2 regions of the Ensifer sp. 38_S197 genome follow, and region 1 is predicted to be linked to the other one. Evidence: predicted binding sites of a transcription regulator. Region 1 holds the regulator's gene; the other holds the start of a gene.

Region 1 (7,806 bases):
ACACCTGAAATGCGGCCGAACGAGGAAGTGAAGACGGCATCAATCCGCACGGATCAGTTTTATTTCTGCGGGATTCGCAACGACAATTGCGTGATCGACGGTGCCACCTTCCTGTACCGTGGCGAAACGATCCGCGTGGCAGACGTCGACGCACCGCGCATCCGCCAGGCGAGCTGCGACAAGGAGCGTTCGCGCGGCTTTTACGCCAAGCAGCGCCTGCGCGAACTGCTGAATGCGGGTGACTTCAAGCTGGAAGCGGCGAGCGGCCGTCCGGATGCCAAGTCCGGTGAAAAGCTGCGGCTGATCACCCGCGGCGACCAGTCCATCGGGCGCGTGCTCGTCAACGAAGGGCTGGTGCGGCCATGGACGGGGCACGCGACGCCCTGGTGCTGAAGCCAATCCGGGATGCGATCGGCGGAGCTTCGCGATCGCTCTGTGGAAAGTATCTATCTTGCAAATCGACGGCGCGTTTTTCGGAAAATGCCTCTTGCGGTTTTTCTGCAATCATTCTAAATCCGCGCCAACGCTCGGTTATCCGAGCTGTGAGGCCTCGTGGCGGAGTGGTGACGCAGAGGACTGCAAATCCTTGTACCCCGGTTCAATTCCGGGCGAGGCCTCCAAAAACTCTCACCTCATTCTCGTGTGAACAGACGTTCTGCCTCAGGGCAGAGCGATTGCATGATTGTTGCTTTGCCTCCACACGCCCGCGCAAGCCACGTTTTCTAGGTCTCGTTCGGATCTTATCGCTTCGGTGAAATCGGTAGAGGGGGAACGATGACTCCGCTGGCATCAGCCGCATCGGTAGCGTCCGTCATCATCAAACGGAGGCAATGGCATTTATGAAAGCGAAACTTGTCCTGACGGGACTGGCCCTCTTTGCTGCGACCGCTATCGAGGCGCGGGCAGAGGACCTGGTTTTCAAACTGAAGAACAACACGAGCGCGGTACTGACGAACTTTTACACGTCGCCCGTAGGCGTCAACGAGTGGGAGGACGATGTTTTCGGCCGGCAGGTGCTGAACCCCGGAGAAGACATGGAGATCACCATCGCCGACGGCCGGGATGTCTGCAAGTACGACATGCGCTTCGAGTTCGAAGAAGGCTCTGGCCTCGATACGACCGAAGATACCCAGGACCTCTGCGAACTCGGCGAATACACGATCCACGAATAAGCGGCGCGACGTCAGATCGTCGCAAACAGACAAAGGGCCTCGCCGCTGCTTACAGCGGCGAGGCCCTGTCAAACATCAGATTTTGTCCGGAGGTCAGTGGTAGCGGCGGATCAGTCCGACGAGCTTGCCCTGGATTTTCACCCGATCGGGCCCGAAAATCCGTGTCTCGTAGGCGGGATTTGCGGCTTCGAGCGCAATCGATGCGCCCTTGCGTCGGAAGCGCTTCAGCGTCGCTTCCTCGTCGTCCACGAGCGCCACGATAATATCGCCGGGATTGGCCGTGTTGCTATTGCGGATGATCACCGTGTCGCCGTCGAAGATGCCGGCTTCGATCATCGAGTCGCCCTTGACTTCGAGGGCGTAGTGTTCGCCGTTGCCGATCATGTCGAGCGGAACGGTGATGTCATGCGTGTTGTTCTGGATAGCCGAGATCGGCACACCGGCAGCGATGCGGCCCATCACAGGCACTGAAACCGAACTATTTTCGGCCATTGGCGCCGGCTTCGGCAGCGCGGCTGGAGGAGGTGCAGCCGGTTTGCCGAGGCTGCCCTCGATCACGCTCGGCGAGAAACCGCGGCGCGGCTGCTGCTGGCTGGATGCGTAGGCTTCCGGAAGCTTGATGACCTCGAGCGCACGGGCCCGGTTTGGCAGACGGCGAATGAACCCGCGTTCTTCGAGCGCCGTGATCAAGCGGTGAATGCCGGATTTCGACGCCAGGTCGAGCGCATCCTTCATTTCATCGAATGACGGCGGTACACCCGACTCCTTCATGCGTTCGTGAATGAACAGAAGCAATTCCTGTTGCTTGCGGGTCAGCATGGCACGTCGCTCCAGAGGCGTGAAACAAATCAAGAACAGACACTATCTGTTCCATATGTGTTCTGCAAGTGCCTAAAATTCCGTGAATTCAGGCAATTGGCGCGTCTGCGCCTGTCGATCGGTCACTTTTACGGGAGCAAAGCGGGTTTGGGCGATGAATACGTGCGAAATGGGGCCCGCGGCGTGGCACATCGCGAGGCCGTGGGTTTGATTCGAACGATTCGTGAGCGTTGTCGTGGAGCAGGCCAGGGGATGCGTTCAAGTGGAATCGTTGCAGCGGAAAGGTGCCCCGGAAACAAGGGTGCTAGAGCGACCTTGGTGCGTTCATCGGAACGCACGGCGCTTTAGGCCGGCTGCGTGGTCGAGCAGGCGTCTTCGAATTCCCTCACCGTCTCGGGGGTGTTGTCTTCGGGAAGCACGGCGTCCGCCGCATCGGTCGCGACAGGGGTGTCGCCGTCATAGACGAACGACTGGATGTAGAACGCGATCGCGCCCTTCCACACTTTGCGTCCGTCGATCTGATGGCAGGGAACGGCGGATTCGAAATCGGTCTGCAGTTCGTCAACCGTGGCGGCGCTGAGCTTGACGTCAGGCATATTGGGCGATGCGACTATCGAAGCGAGGAGCAGGGCGGCAAGCACGGTGATCGTCCACTTTGATGCAAGGGTGGGACTACGGGTCGGTTAACGATGTGAACCGCGCTTTCGTTCCGGAGTCCAGCAAGCCTGGCAATCACGCTGACGTGTTCAACAGCTCTTTGAGTGTAAGCTGTGACTGTTTTACGTCATGCAGCCGATGCAGAAAGGCGGAGAACGGAAGTTGCCGTGTCGGGATCGGTGCGGGCGTGGCTGATATCGAGGATCGGCACGTCTTTGCAGCAGCGGCGCTCACTATAGTGAGTGCTGCGACAACGATGCCGGCGCCAGCGCATTTTCAGTGGGAATGGCGGACAGGGTGGGATTCGAACCCACGGTACGGTCTCCCGTACGCTGGTTTTCAAGACCAGAGCCTTAAACCACTCGGCCACCTGTCCTTGCCTGAAGTTGGCGCTAATGGCCTACCGGGCACGGCGTTATTGCGCGAAGCCCTGTCGCTTTGCAAGATTTAACATGCATCGCCGAAAGATTTTCTCGGTGGCCGTGCCTGAGGGCGCAGGCCTGCTGCGCCGGCAACCATCTGTAAACCATAACGCATGAAATCCCGCGCTGATCTGTGGATGAGTTCGCATTTTTGCCTTGTTGCTGTCATGGTTCATCGACTGTTCCGTTTCGGGACGCCGAGATTTCCGCTGGGGGCATGAGCGGAAGGTTTCGAGTACGGCTTATTCGATCGATGTTGTGGGACAGATGACATCCAGTAAAAATGCGGCATATCTGGTCAAGGGATTGCGCCTTGCGGCGGTCCCCATGCTGTGCGTAACGCTTGCGGCCTGCGGATCCACGTCGAGCATCAAGAAGTCCAAGTCGCGCAGCAAGGAATACTTCGCCGAATCCGTTTATGGTGTGAAGGCGAGCCCGCGCGTTGCCAACGGAAACAATATTCCGAAGGGCGGCGGACGTTACCAGGTCGGCAAGGCCTATCAGGTCAAGGGCAAATGGTATCAGCCGAAGGAAGACTTCGGCTACAACAAGACCGGTGTCGCTTCCTGGTACGGCTCGGCATTTCACGGCCGGCTGACTGCCAACGGCGAGGTCTACGACAAGGCGCATCTGTCGGCCGCCCATCCGACGTTCCCTCTGCCGAGCTATGCGCGCGTCACCAACATGGAAAACGGCGCGTCGGTGATCGTGCGCGTCAACGACCGTGGCCCCTATGAATATGGCCGCATCATCGATGTCTCCTCGAAGACCGCCGATATGCTCGACATCAAGCGCAAGGGCAGCGCGCAGGTGCGCGTACAATATGTCGGCCGCGCGCCGCTCGAAGGCAACGACATGCCCTATCTGATGGCTTCTTATGTCCAGAAGGGCGAACGTGGCCCGAGCGTGATGCCGGAGGGCCAGATCGCGACCGGTGTGATGGTCGCATCGAACGAGCCGTTCCGCAATCAGAGCCTTGGCACGCTCACCGTTCCCGCAAAGGCTTCGCTCGACGTCGGCGAACCGGTGACGGCACTTGCCGCGCCTGTGCCGCAGTTCGCCCAGCCGCAGTCGCTGAATGAGTTCGTGATGCTCCCGGAGATCGGCCCGATCCCGCGCGAGCGGCCGGAATTCATCCCGATGCCCGACGGCAACGCGGCCTACGCGGCAGCCTATTACGAAGTTCGCGTCAGCGACGCCGAGTCGCCGTTTGAAGCGATCATGGCAGACAAGAAGCAGCTTACCCCCCAGGTGATTGTCGATTACGCGAAGCACCAGAAAGCAAGCGGTTCTGTCCGACAACCGTAAGCGGCGTTGTGCCAAAATGACCACGCTGCTATGGCCAAGGGGAAACGGGAGTTTCCCATGCGCATGAAGATGTTTTCGGCGGTGTTTTTCGGTGGTGTGTTGTTTGCTGGCGCCGTACTTGCGCAGACGCCGACGCCTGCCTTCGATACCAAGGCAAAGCAGATCCTGCTGGTCGATGCCGAAACCGGCACCGTGCTCTTCTCGCGTGCCGAAAACCAGCCGATTCCGCCGGCATCACTCGCCAAATTGATGACGATGGAAGTCGTGGCTGAGGCTCTCGGCAAGGGCGAACTTTCCGCCGAAACCACCTTCGAGGTGTCCGAGCATGCCTGGCGTACCGGTGGTGCCCCGGCCGGCACCTCGACGATGTTTGCCGCATTGAAATCCCGCATCCGCGTCGCCGACCTGTTGCAAGGCGTGGCGGTGCAGCTTGCCAATGATGCCTGCATCATCCTTGCCGAGGGCATGACCGGCAACGAGGCCGCTTTTGCCGAGCGCATGACGGCGCGCGCTCGCGAGCTCGGCATGCCGGTTGCGACGTTCCGCAACGCCACGGGGCTGCCTGATCCCGGCAACCAGATCACGATGAGCGAACTGGTAACGCTCATGCGGCATCTCCATGAGGCCCATCCGGATCTCTACCGGCTCTATTCGCAGCCGGAGTTTGAGTGGAACAAGATCCTGCAACGCAACAAGAACCCGCTGATCTCGGCCAATATCGGTGTGGACGGACTGGCGACCGGTTTTGCCGAAGGCTTCGGTTTCTCCCTGGCCGCCTCGCTGCAGCGCGGCGGCCGCCGGGTCTATCTCGCCATGGGCGGTCTCGAAACCGACAAGGAGCGCATCGAGGAGAGCCGCAGGGTGCTCGATTGGGCGATGACCGCCTTCGAGAAGAAGCGGATTTTTGCCGATGGGGAAGCGATTGGCGAAGCGGCCGTCTATGGCGGCGATGCGTCTCACGTCCCCCTGGTGGCGGGCGGTCCCGTCGACGTGCTGTTACCAGTCGACAACCCGGAACGGCTGACGGCACGGATCGTCTATAGGTGGCCCTTGCGTGCACCGGTGGCGGCTGGAACGGAGGTCGGCGTCGTCAAATTGTGGAATGGCGAGAAACTGCTGCGCGAAGTGCCGGTCAAGACCGCCAGCGCCGTGGGGCAGGGCACGTTGACCAGCCGCGCTCTCGATGCGCTGCAGGAGCTGCTGTTCTTCTGGATTTAGTCGCCCTATCTGCGGTGAGCCTGTTCCTGCCAATTCATCGCCGCCTGACGGTTTCGCACCGCGGACCAATCGGCTAAACAGGGCCGGAGCGGGATGAGGAAAAGCGTGTGCGGTTTTCCGCCCGCATCCCGGTCTAACTTATGAGAACCGGTCATGATGATTGGGTCGATTCGACCCAATCATCATGACCGGGGTCGCATGCCGATATGGGAAAGCATGGTGTCGCTGAAAAAAGGTCTGTTCGTAACATTCGAGGGCGGGGAGGGTGCCGGCAAGTCGACGCAGCTCCGCCTTCTGGCCGAATCCCTGCGCGCTCACGGCTACGAGGTGCTGACGACGCGCGAGCCTGGGGGATCGCCCGGCGCCGAAGCGGTCCGCCACGTGCTGCTTTCGGGGGCGGCGGAGGCCTTCGGGGTTAAGATGGAAGCGATTCTCTTTGCCGCGGCCCGCAGCGACCACGTCGAAGAGGTCATCCGCCCGGCGCTCGAACAGGGCACGATCGTGCTTTGCGACCGCTTCATGGATTCCTCGCGCGTCTATCAAGGGATCACCGGCAATCTCGAACAAAGCTTCGTCGAAAGCCTCGAGCGCGTGGCGATCAACGGCGTCGTGCCGGATCTGACCGTGATTTTCGATCTGCCGGCCAGCATCGGCCTCGAACGGGCGCAGCGGCGCGCCGGCGACGACAATCCCGACCGTTTCGAGAAGGAGCAACTGGAGACGCACGAAAAACGGCGGGAGGCCTTTCTCGATATCGCCAGGCGCGATGCCGAGCGATGCCGGGTGGTCGACGCGACGCAACCCGTCGAGGCCATCGCCGCCGAGGTGCTTTCGCTCGTGGAGTCGCTGCTGCCGCACGGTAACGGCGCCGACGCTGCGACCGAGGAAGTCGTGTCATGAGCGCGGAAAGAGCCGGCGTCCTGGATGGCGCCATCGCGCCCGCCGAGAACAATCGGCTATTCGGCCATGAACAGGCGGAAAGCTTCCTGGCGCAGAGCTACCGCTCCGGCAAGGGACACCACGCGATCCTGATCGAGGGGCCGGAGGGGATCGGCAAGGCGACGCTCGCCTTCCGCTTTGCGCACCACATTCTGAAACATCCCGAACCCGCTGAAGCGCCTGCCGCGCTTTCCGATCCCGATCCGTCTTCCGCCATCGGGCGGCAGCTTGCCTCGGGTGCCTCGCACAATCTGCTGCACCTGACGCGGCCGATCGATGAAAAGACGGGCAGGGCGAAGGGCGCGATCACGGTCGACGAGGTTCGGCGCGCCGGCAAGTTCTTCAGCCAGACGTCCGGTACGGGCAACTGGCGGATCGTCATCATCGACCCGGCCGACGACCTCAACCGCAATGCTGCCAATGCCATCCTGAAGATACTCGAGGAGCCGCCGCGCCGCTCGCTTTTCCTGGTGCTGACGCATGCGCCTGGAAAATTGCTGCCGACGATCCGCTCGCGCTGCCTGCCGCTACGGCTGAAGCCGCTCGACGCCGTTCCGCTCCGCCAGGCACTGGCTCATCTCGGATTCGATCTCGAGGGCGAGAATGCCGAGCGCATCGTCGCGGCCGCCAATGGCAGCGTCGCCGAAGCGCTGAAGCTGATCAATTATGGAGGGCTGGAGATTGCCGCGACCTTCGATGGGATCCTCGCAGGGCAGGGCCCGGCGGTCCGCAAGGACATGCACAAGCTGGCGGACGTGCTCTCGGGCAAGGACAGCGAAACGATCTTCGAGTTTTTCCAGGCGCTCGCCAGCGACCGCATCATGCGCGACGCGCGCGAGGCCGCGATTGCCGGAGACATCATGCGCGCCGAGCGCTTCGCGCGGCTATCGGCCTCCGTGACCGAGCGCCTGACGGTCAGCGACGCCTACAATCTCGACCGCAAGCAAACCATCCTGTCGCTGCTCGACGACATGAAGGCGGCGCTATAGCGTCGCCTGGAAGCGCCATTTGCGCTCGATTGCCGCCTGCAGGTCAAGCTTGTGGTGGTGGGCGAAGAGCAGGACATGCCCGAGCAGGTCAGCGGTCTCATCGGCCATCAGGACCTTGAGTTCCTCCGTTGATTTTCCGTGACGCCGGCCACGACCGCTAAGCTTGTTCCAGACCTGGGTCAACTCCCCAAGTTCCTCCTGCATCTTCAGGATGAACCAATCGGAATCGCGCTCGATCCCGTGCGCGCCGGCATAGCCGGCAGAGGCGGTTTCAAATTGGCT
Region 2 (7,806 bases), on a different contig from region 1:
CCTCGACGATGCGATAGACCATCACGTCCGTGCCGTGGTTCGGGCCGCCATCGGTCGTGCGGGCGACGATGCCGTAGGTATCGGCGCCGACGAAACCTTCGGTCATCATGATGACCAGCAGGAAGAAGAGTGTTGGCGCGAGCAGCGGTATCTGAATGTCGACGGCGCGGCGGATCGGGCCGCAGCCGTCCATCGCGGCAGCCTCGATGAGCGAGCGCGGAACCGACTGCAGGCCAGCGAGAAGGAAGATGAAGGTATAACCCGCCCATTTCCAGGCGAAGACGACGATGACGAGGATGAGGGCGTGGCTGCCGTACTTGGCCGGGTTCCAGAAGTCAGGAAACGCGGCGTTGACCGATGCCATCAGTCCGCGCTCGGGCGACAGGATGAAGCGGAAGGCCATGCCGGCCGCAGGTCCGGCGATCGCGTAAGGCAGGATGTAGAGGAACCGGAACGGCGCGGAGCCCGGCAATTGCCGATCGACCGCAAGGGCAAGAACAAGTCCGATGAAAATGGTGGCAAGTGTACCGCAAAGGGCGAACGCCAGGCTGATACCGACGGAGTTCCAGTAGAGCGGATCGGCGAACACCTCCTGGAAGTTGGTGAAACCGACGAATTCCGCAGCGCCCCCGAATGGCGGCTCCAGCGTGAAGGCCCATCGCAGCACGGCGACCGCCGGCCAATAGAAAAAGAGCAGGATCAAAATGATCTGCGGCAGGGCGAATAGGCTGGGCAGCCACCAGCTGCGAAAGGCCGCACGCTTGTCCATGTCGAATTTCCGATGCGCAAGAATAGAAATCGGAGCCCGCCGATGCTGCGGCAGGCTCCGGACGGATCAGATTTTTAGTTCAGCGTCTGCCCGGCGTAGGTCTTCTCGAAGCGACGCAGAACGGCGTTGCCGCGTTCCACCGTCCGGTCGAGCTCGGCCTGCACGTCTGCGTTCTGCATGAAGATCGCTTCAAGGGCGGTCGCGAATTCCTTGCGGATCTGCGTGAAGCCGCCGAGGCGAATGCCACGGGTGTTTTCCGAGGTAGGGGTGAAGGAGAGGCTTTGGATGGCGAGCTCACGCCCCTTGTACGGTGCCTTGTCGTAGAAGCCATTGGCCTTCATGGCGTCGAAGCCGGTCTTGGTCACCGGGATGTAGCCCGTTACCGTCGACCACCACTCGGCCATTTCCGGCGTCGCGAGGTAGTTGAGGAAGGCGGCGGCACCCTTGTATTCCGCTTCCGGACGACCGGCGAGCACCCAAAGCGATGCGCCGCCGACGAGCGAGTTCTGCCGTTCGGTGCCCTTCCATACGGGCAACATGGCGACTTCCCACTTCACACCCTCGGGAAGGGTCTTGCCGATCGTGCCATGGTCGGCAATCGAGGTCTGGATCATCTGGCAGGTCTGGGACGTGAAGGCGGGGACGATGTCCATGCCGAGCTGCTTGGTCTTGACCACGAAGAGCTTCTCGTCGGCCATCTTCTTGAAGAACTTCACATGGTCGACGAACTTGGTCTTGTTGACGACGAGTTCGGCGTCCAGTCCATTATAGCCGTTCGCCTTGGTCGCAATCGGCTGGTTGTGGATGGCCGAGAACTGCTCCATCAGCGGCCAGGTGTCGAAGTTGAAAGCAAGCGGGCATTCGTAGCCGGCAGCCTTCAGCTTGCGAGCCGCTTCCTCGACCTGCTCCCAGGTGTCCGGCTTGAAGTCGATGCCGGCCTTCTGGAAGGCGTCGACGTTGTAATAGAACATGGCCGTCGAGGAGTTGAACGGGAAGGAATTCAGCTCGCCCTTTGCGGTGGCGTAATAGTTGGCGATGCCGCCGAAATAATTGTCCCAGTCGATCGTATAGCCATTGTCGGCCATCAGCTTCTTGGCGGGTACGAAGGCGCCGGACAGCATCATGTCGAGCGTGCCGGCATCATAGATCTGGGTGATCGCCGGCTGCTTCTTGGCGCGGTAGGCGGCAATCGTGTTTTGCAGGGTCGTGTCATAACCGTTTTGCGAGGTGCAGACGATCTCGAACTCGGACTGGCTGTCGTTGAACTTCTTGCAGGCATCCTGGACACGTTCGCCAAGATCGCCCGAAAGGCCATACCAGAATTCGAATTTCGTCTTTTCGGCTGCTGCCGCCGACGCGCCAAACGCGACGCTTGCCATCAGGCCGATGAATACGGACGTAGTGACGGAGACTCTCATTGCAAAACGCTCCTTGCAGATTGGCGGACACCAGGATCGGTGGCACGAATGAAGCCGGGCGCTTGCTAACAGCTGAGTGTGACAGTCCTTGCCAATCTGCATGATGGAAAAATGAAAGTTTGATTACGCTGCCAAGACACGGTGCGCTCCATGGTTGAGCCGCATCTATTTTGCAGGCGGGCGTCGTCTACCTGGCGCCGGATGCCGCCGGGCTGTAACCGGCACGGCGCTGCGCGCCGACGGCGGCTGAGCCAGATCGTTTCTGGCACCCTTCCGATCGCTCCCAGGGGAAAATCTCTCATCGCAAACTTGGCAGAGCCTTGGGCTCAAGTCCGTGCTGACGAATTCGAATAGAGGGTTCTTTCCGATACCCTCGTGGCTTCATACTTGCTATGGAACAAGGACGGGGGCGCGTGTAACCGATAGCTATGCGATGGCTGTGGGCACTTCTGAAAAACAGCGCAGAAGGAGTTTGATTGTGGTGAGGCGACGCAACGGTTGGCGACTGGCGTTTATCGCTGCCTGCCTGTTCGTGCTGCAATCGATGGCTGGCGCATTTGCCTCCAGTTCGATGCTCGCCTTGTCGCAACTCGACGCTTTCGGCAACGCGCTCTGCCTAAGCGCGGATCACCCCAGCAACGGCAATCAAGACGCCGATCATGGGACCGGCGCCGATTGCTGCCTTCTCGGATGCTGCGTGTCCTCGCCGTTCCTGGCGGCTGCGCCCGATGCCGGCGGGTTTGGTGCACTTCAAGTCGCGTCTGCGGAGCAGCATTTGTGGCCCGCAGCAAGTCCGTTGCCGACAGGCGAACACCGGCTCGGCTATCCTCGAGCGCCTCCACGGTTGCTTGCCTGATCGATTGCGTTCGGCCGTCCTGCGTCCGATAAGATGCGCGGCGCTGTAGGCGTTTCGTTCGCCGGCGCGCGCCGGCACCATCGCAACGATCACTCCTGTCACGGGGTCCAAAGCTGACTGCAGGTCGGCATTGATCCGACGGACACTCCGCACATCGATCATGTGCGTGATCGCGGGCACTACCGATGAAAAATGTCGGCAACCTTTTCTGGATCACCGCATCCAACCGGAGATCCGCGGGAGGTATTCCTGCGTCCTCCGATCAAACGTCCAAACTGACTAAGCCAATCATCTCAAAGGAATAGCATATGTTGTCGAAACTGATCACCACCACTGCCTTCATCGCGATTAGCGCGACGGCAGCCTTTGCCCACGCCACGCTCGAAACGACGGAAGCGCATGTCGGCGGATCCTACAAGGCGGTCGTTCGAATCGGGCATGGCTGCGAAGGTAAGCCGACGATTGCTGTGCGGGTCCAGATCCCCGAAGGTGTGATCGCGGCAAAGCCGATGCCGAAAGCCGGCTGGACCGTGGAGAAGATCAAGGGAGCCTACGAGAAGTCCTATGACTACTTCGGTACCCCGATGAAGGAAGGCGTGAAGGAGATTGTCTGGAAGGGCGGCAGCCTGGCCGACGACGAATATGACGAGTTCGTCTTCCGCGCATTTCTGACCGAAGGGCTGCCAGTCGGCAAGACACTCTACGTGCCAATCGTACAGGAATGCCCTGATGGCGCGAGCGAGCGTTGGATCGAAATCCCGGCAGAAGGCAAGTCGAGCGACGATCTCGAATATCCGGCACCCGGCATCAAGCTCCTCGAAAAGAAAAGCGGGCACTGATCGGCGCAACACGGGCGGCGAAGGCCGATTGACCGGAGACCACACATGATGGCGCTGGCACCACGAAGCTTCACGCACCTGGCGAGGCTAATGGCAATCGCGCTGTGCGGGGTCCTGATGCAGGCCGCCGTGGTCTTCGCCCACGCATCGCTCAACGCCAGTGAACCGAAGGACGGCGCGGTCGTAGTCACCGCGCCGTCTGTCTATGTGTTGACCTTCAGCGAGCCGGTTTCGCCGTTGTCTCTGAAGCTCGTCAGACCGGATGGGACAGCGATCCCCCTGGAAAGGTTCGAGCTGAAAGATCGAACCGTCGAGATCGCAGCACCGGCTGACCTTGGGCGAGGCACGCATGTGCTTAGCTGGCGTGTGACCTCCGCCGACGGCCATCCGATCGGTGGATCGGTCGTCTTTTCGGTCGGCGCAACGAGCGCCGCGCCGCCCGTGACGGGAGATAAGATCGACTGGGCTGTACGTGCCGGCGTCCTGTTATCGAAACTCGCACTTTATGTGGGCCTGTTCATCGGCGTTGGCGGCGTGTTTTCGCTCTGCTGGTTGCCCCGCGGCACCCGTTCGGGGCGCAAGGTCGTTGCGATCGCGCTCGGTACAGGATTCCTTGGTGCGCTTGCCGCCGTGGGCTTTCAGGGGCTCGATGCGCTCACAGTTCCCCTGACGCACATTGTCGAGCCGGCCGTTTGGTCCACGGCGATGGCAACGAGCTTCGGTGGCACAGTCATAGCGGCGCTCATTGCCTTTGGCGTGGCCGCCGTGGCGCTTAGCGGCAGGGGGCGGTTTGCCTGCCTGTCATCTCTGGCAGCGCTGATCGTGTCATCGGCCGCCTTGTCGCTCAGCGGCCACGCTTCTACGGCCGAGCCGCAATGGCTGATGCGCCCGGCCGTGTTCCTGCACGCCGCCGCGATAAGTCTCTGGGTTGGAGCGCTGGCTCCCCTGGGCCTGGCGTTGCGGCGCGGTGACCCGATGGGCCTCCGGGCGCTGCGTCGGTTCTCGGCGTCCATTCCTTACGTGCTCGTTGTGCTTGTCGCGGCGGGTGTTGTCTTGACCATCGTACAGGTGGAGAAGCCGCGAGCGCTGCTGGAAACCGCCTATGGCCAGGTCTTTATGGTCAAGATGGCATTGCTTGCGGGACTGTTTCTGCTGGCGATCGTCAATCGCTGGCGTCTGACGGAGCCGGTCATGGCCGGCGATGGGGTATCGAAGACGCGGTTGGTCCGCTCGATCGCCGCGGAGATGCTTATCGTTTTCCTGATTTTCGGCGCCGTGTCTTGCTGGCGCTTTACGCCGCCGCCGCGCGTGCTCCTGGCTGTGGCGGCGCAGCCTGCAAGCGTTCATATCCATACTGACAAGGCAATGGCCTTCGTTGAAGTCGCGCCCGGACGAGCGGGCGAGGTCGAGGTATCGATCAACACTCTCAATGGCGAACTTGAACCACTTGCCGCCAAGGAGGTGACGCTTGTGCTGTCCAAACCTGATTCCGGCATCGAGCCGTTCAAGCGCGCAGCCGTGCGGCGCAGCGATGCGGATTGGCGCGTCGAGCACATGAACATCCCGCTGGCAGGCACTTGGCAGGTGCGCGTCGATATTCTGATCAGTGACTTCGAGAAGGTAACGTTGCGCGGCGAGATTAGCATTGGGCCGTGAGCGCGGCGCCCGTCGGCCAACTTCGCGCCATGCCGGCAGAACGAATGTCCGTTAGTATTTTAGAAATATCAAATGTGCATACTGCGCCGCCATGCGCGGTTTCCTCCTGATGGCAATTTTCGCTGGCGGATTGTGGGTGGCTGACACGACCATGTGTAAAGGCCGCTACACCCAGGAGCTTGGGCACGAATTTCAATCCGCGACCAGACGGGCCGAGTATTGGCTGAATGGCAAGTTGAACCTTCTGCGCGCTCGCTTTTAGCCGTCCATTGTCTGCCGGTGTGGAAGGGCTGAGTTTTCAGATGTCCCGAGAGCCGGCGTTTCATCTCGGCAATGACCGAGCGGCGTGGGCCGACGTCTGACGTGTTCACCGTGGATTCGATGCTGCCGTCTGCGGGAGATAGACAGCGACATTCTGACTGTCGCCGGACGCAGCAATCCCCAAGACAGCGAGCAGCATCAAGCCTATTGGCAGTTCGGTCGAAGACCTCCGCGGCTTGTCGTATCTGTGCTTGTGGTTCATTTCGAAGTCCTTGTGTGGTCGCCGTATCCTCAACAGCATCAGAGCCGTTCGAAGGGACTCTTCGGACTGCTCTGATGCTGTCGTGCGCCCATGGTCAGGGCCGAACCGCCATGGGCCTGCAGGGTTATATTAGAACCTGCGATGGTGCTTAATGTTCCCGGCCGAGACCGTCGCCTTGCGACTTGCCGGCGCAGATGAGAACGTTTGGAGAACTTTCCTGTGTGACAGGATCATCTGCCGGTGTATAAGGCCGAATGGTCCAAAGAGCAGGCAGCGCCGATCTTCCGCTTCACGGTGGCCGGGTTCCCCGGTGGCTTGGCGAGCGCATGACGAAACTTGGCGCGATCATCACCCAGGCGATCGTCATCGAATACGGTCGAGATGAATTTCTTCGCCGGCTGGCGCATCCGTTCTGGTTTCAGTCTTTCGGATGCGTCATGGGCATGGACTGGCACTCTTCCGGCATCACCACCAGCGTCATCGGCGCCCTGAAGCGTGGTTTGTCGCCTCTGTCAGGCGAACTCGGCATTCATGTCTGCGGCGGGCGAGGGCGGAATTCTCGGGAGACGCCCGGCGAGTTGATTGCGATCGGCGAGCGCGTGGGTCTGGACGGAGGTGGCCTTGCGACCACCAGCCGCCTCGTCGCAAAGGTCGACAGTGCGGCGGTGCAGGATGGCTTCGACCTTTATCTGCACGGTTTTATCCTCACGGATGACGGCAAATGGGTCGTCGTGCAACAGGGCATGAATGGCGAAAAGCGGCAGGCCCGGCGCTACCACTGGCTGTCGGAGGGCATCACCAGCTTCGTGGATTCGCCTCATACGGCGATCGAGGGTGCGCGACAGGGCGAGATCGTCAATCTTGCCGACCGCCGTGCCGCGGCCTCGCGCAACAGCCAGCTCGATCTGCTGGCTTCGCTCGGACCGGATCGGATTGTCCGGGAGGTCGTGGCTATCGAGCCCGGGCGCGAGGCCAGGCAAACCGCGCAGCCGATGCTGCCGCATCTGATCATGCCTGCCCATCACGACGTGCGTCAGGAAGACGTCAACATGAAACGTCTGCACGCCACGCTCGCGGCGGCTGCGGACCGCGGTCCAGAGGATTTCGAACATCTCCTGCTGGTGCCGGGCGTTGGGGCGCGGACCGTCAAGGCGCTGGCGATGGTGGCCGAAGTCGTGCACGGTGCACCATGCCGGTTTGCCGATCCGGCGCGCTTCTCGCTTGCCCATGGAGGCAAGGATCGCCACCCATTTCCGGTGCCCCTGAAAGTCTATGACGAGACGATCCGGGTGATGAAGTCGGCCGTGTCGAAGGCGAAGCTCGGTCGCGACGAAGAGATGCAGGTTCTCAAACGTCTGGACGATCAGGCTCGCCAGCTCGAGAAATATGTGACCGGCCCGGATCTCAAGGAAATCGTGGCCGGCGAGTTTCGCCAATCGCAAGAGTTCGGCGGCCGCAGTGTATTTGGCTGGGAAGGACCGGCAGGACCATTGGACGACGCGGCTCGGTTGCCCCGTCTGGGTCGCCGCGACCGGTAGACGGCTCTCGTGTGGCAGCAAGGCATTGCAGCGAATCTCTTTCTTTGATCTCTTCGAGAAGTTCTCGCCGGAACTCAAACCTCCTCCCAAGGGTTGGAAGGAAGCCTGCGAGGGCGAGCCAGCAGAATCCACGCCAAGAGGAGTCTCGCGATGGAAGAACTGCAGAGCATCACGGTATCTGAGGAACGGCTCGAGGATTGCCGCGAC

The links. Region 1 encodes LexA, which represses DNA repair genes until DNA is damaged. Its sites were predicted from a motif close to TGTTCNNNNTGTGTTCNG; they were not measured.
Region 2: a site for LexA is predicted at 6,258-6,275, ahead of AC1Z3V_RS02190 (DUF763 domain-containing protein). Genes of this name have one in related genera too.

The regions. Positions count from the first base shown of each region.
Region 1 covers NZ_JBXOVZ010000002.1:2,697,768-2,705,573, forward strand. Annotated here, with positions in the region: gene AC1Z3V_RS26165 (thermonuclease family protein) at 1-393, shown strand, start outside; tRNA gene AC1Z3V_RS26170 (tRNA-Cys) at 547-620, shown strand; gene AC1Z3V_RS26175 (hypothetical protein) at 840-1,172, shown strand; gene lexA (transcriptional repressor LexA) at 1,266-1,991, opposite strand; gene AC1Z3V_RS26185 (hypothetical protein) at 2,336-2,632, opposite strand; tRNA gene AC1Z3V_RS26190 (tRNA-Ser) at 2,935-3,024, opposite strand; gene AC1Z3V_RS26195 (septal ring lytic transglycosylase RlpA family protein) at 3,338-4,378, shown strand; gene AC1Z3V_RS26200 (D-alanyl-D-alanine carboxypeptidase family protein) at 4,436-5,596, shown strand; gene tmk (dTMP kinase) at 5,813-6,496, shown strand; gene AC1Z3V_RS26210 (DNA polymerase III subunit delta') at 6,493-7,524, shown strand; gene AC1Z3V_RS26215 (pyrophosphatase) at 7,519-7,806, opposite strand, start outside.
Region 2 covers NZ_JBXOVZ010000001.1:497,862-505,667, reverse strand. Annotated here, with positions in the region: gene AC1Z3V_RS02215 (carbohydrate ABC transporter permease) at 1-769, opposite strand, end outside; gene AC1Z3V_RS02210 (extracellular solute-binding protein) at 844-2,187, opposite strand; gene AC1Z3V_RS02205 (hypothetical protein) at 2,621-3,043, shown strand; gene AC1Z3V_RS02200 (YcnI family copper-binding membrane protein) at 3,352-3,882, shown strand; gene AC1Z3V_RS02195 (copper resistance CopC/CopD family protein) at 3,928-5,538, shown strand; gene AC1Z3V_RS02190 (DUF763 domain-containing protein) at 6,316-7,599, shown strand; gene AC1Z3V_RS02185 (hypothetical protein) at 7,750-7,806, shown strand, end outside.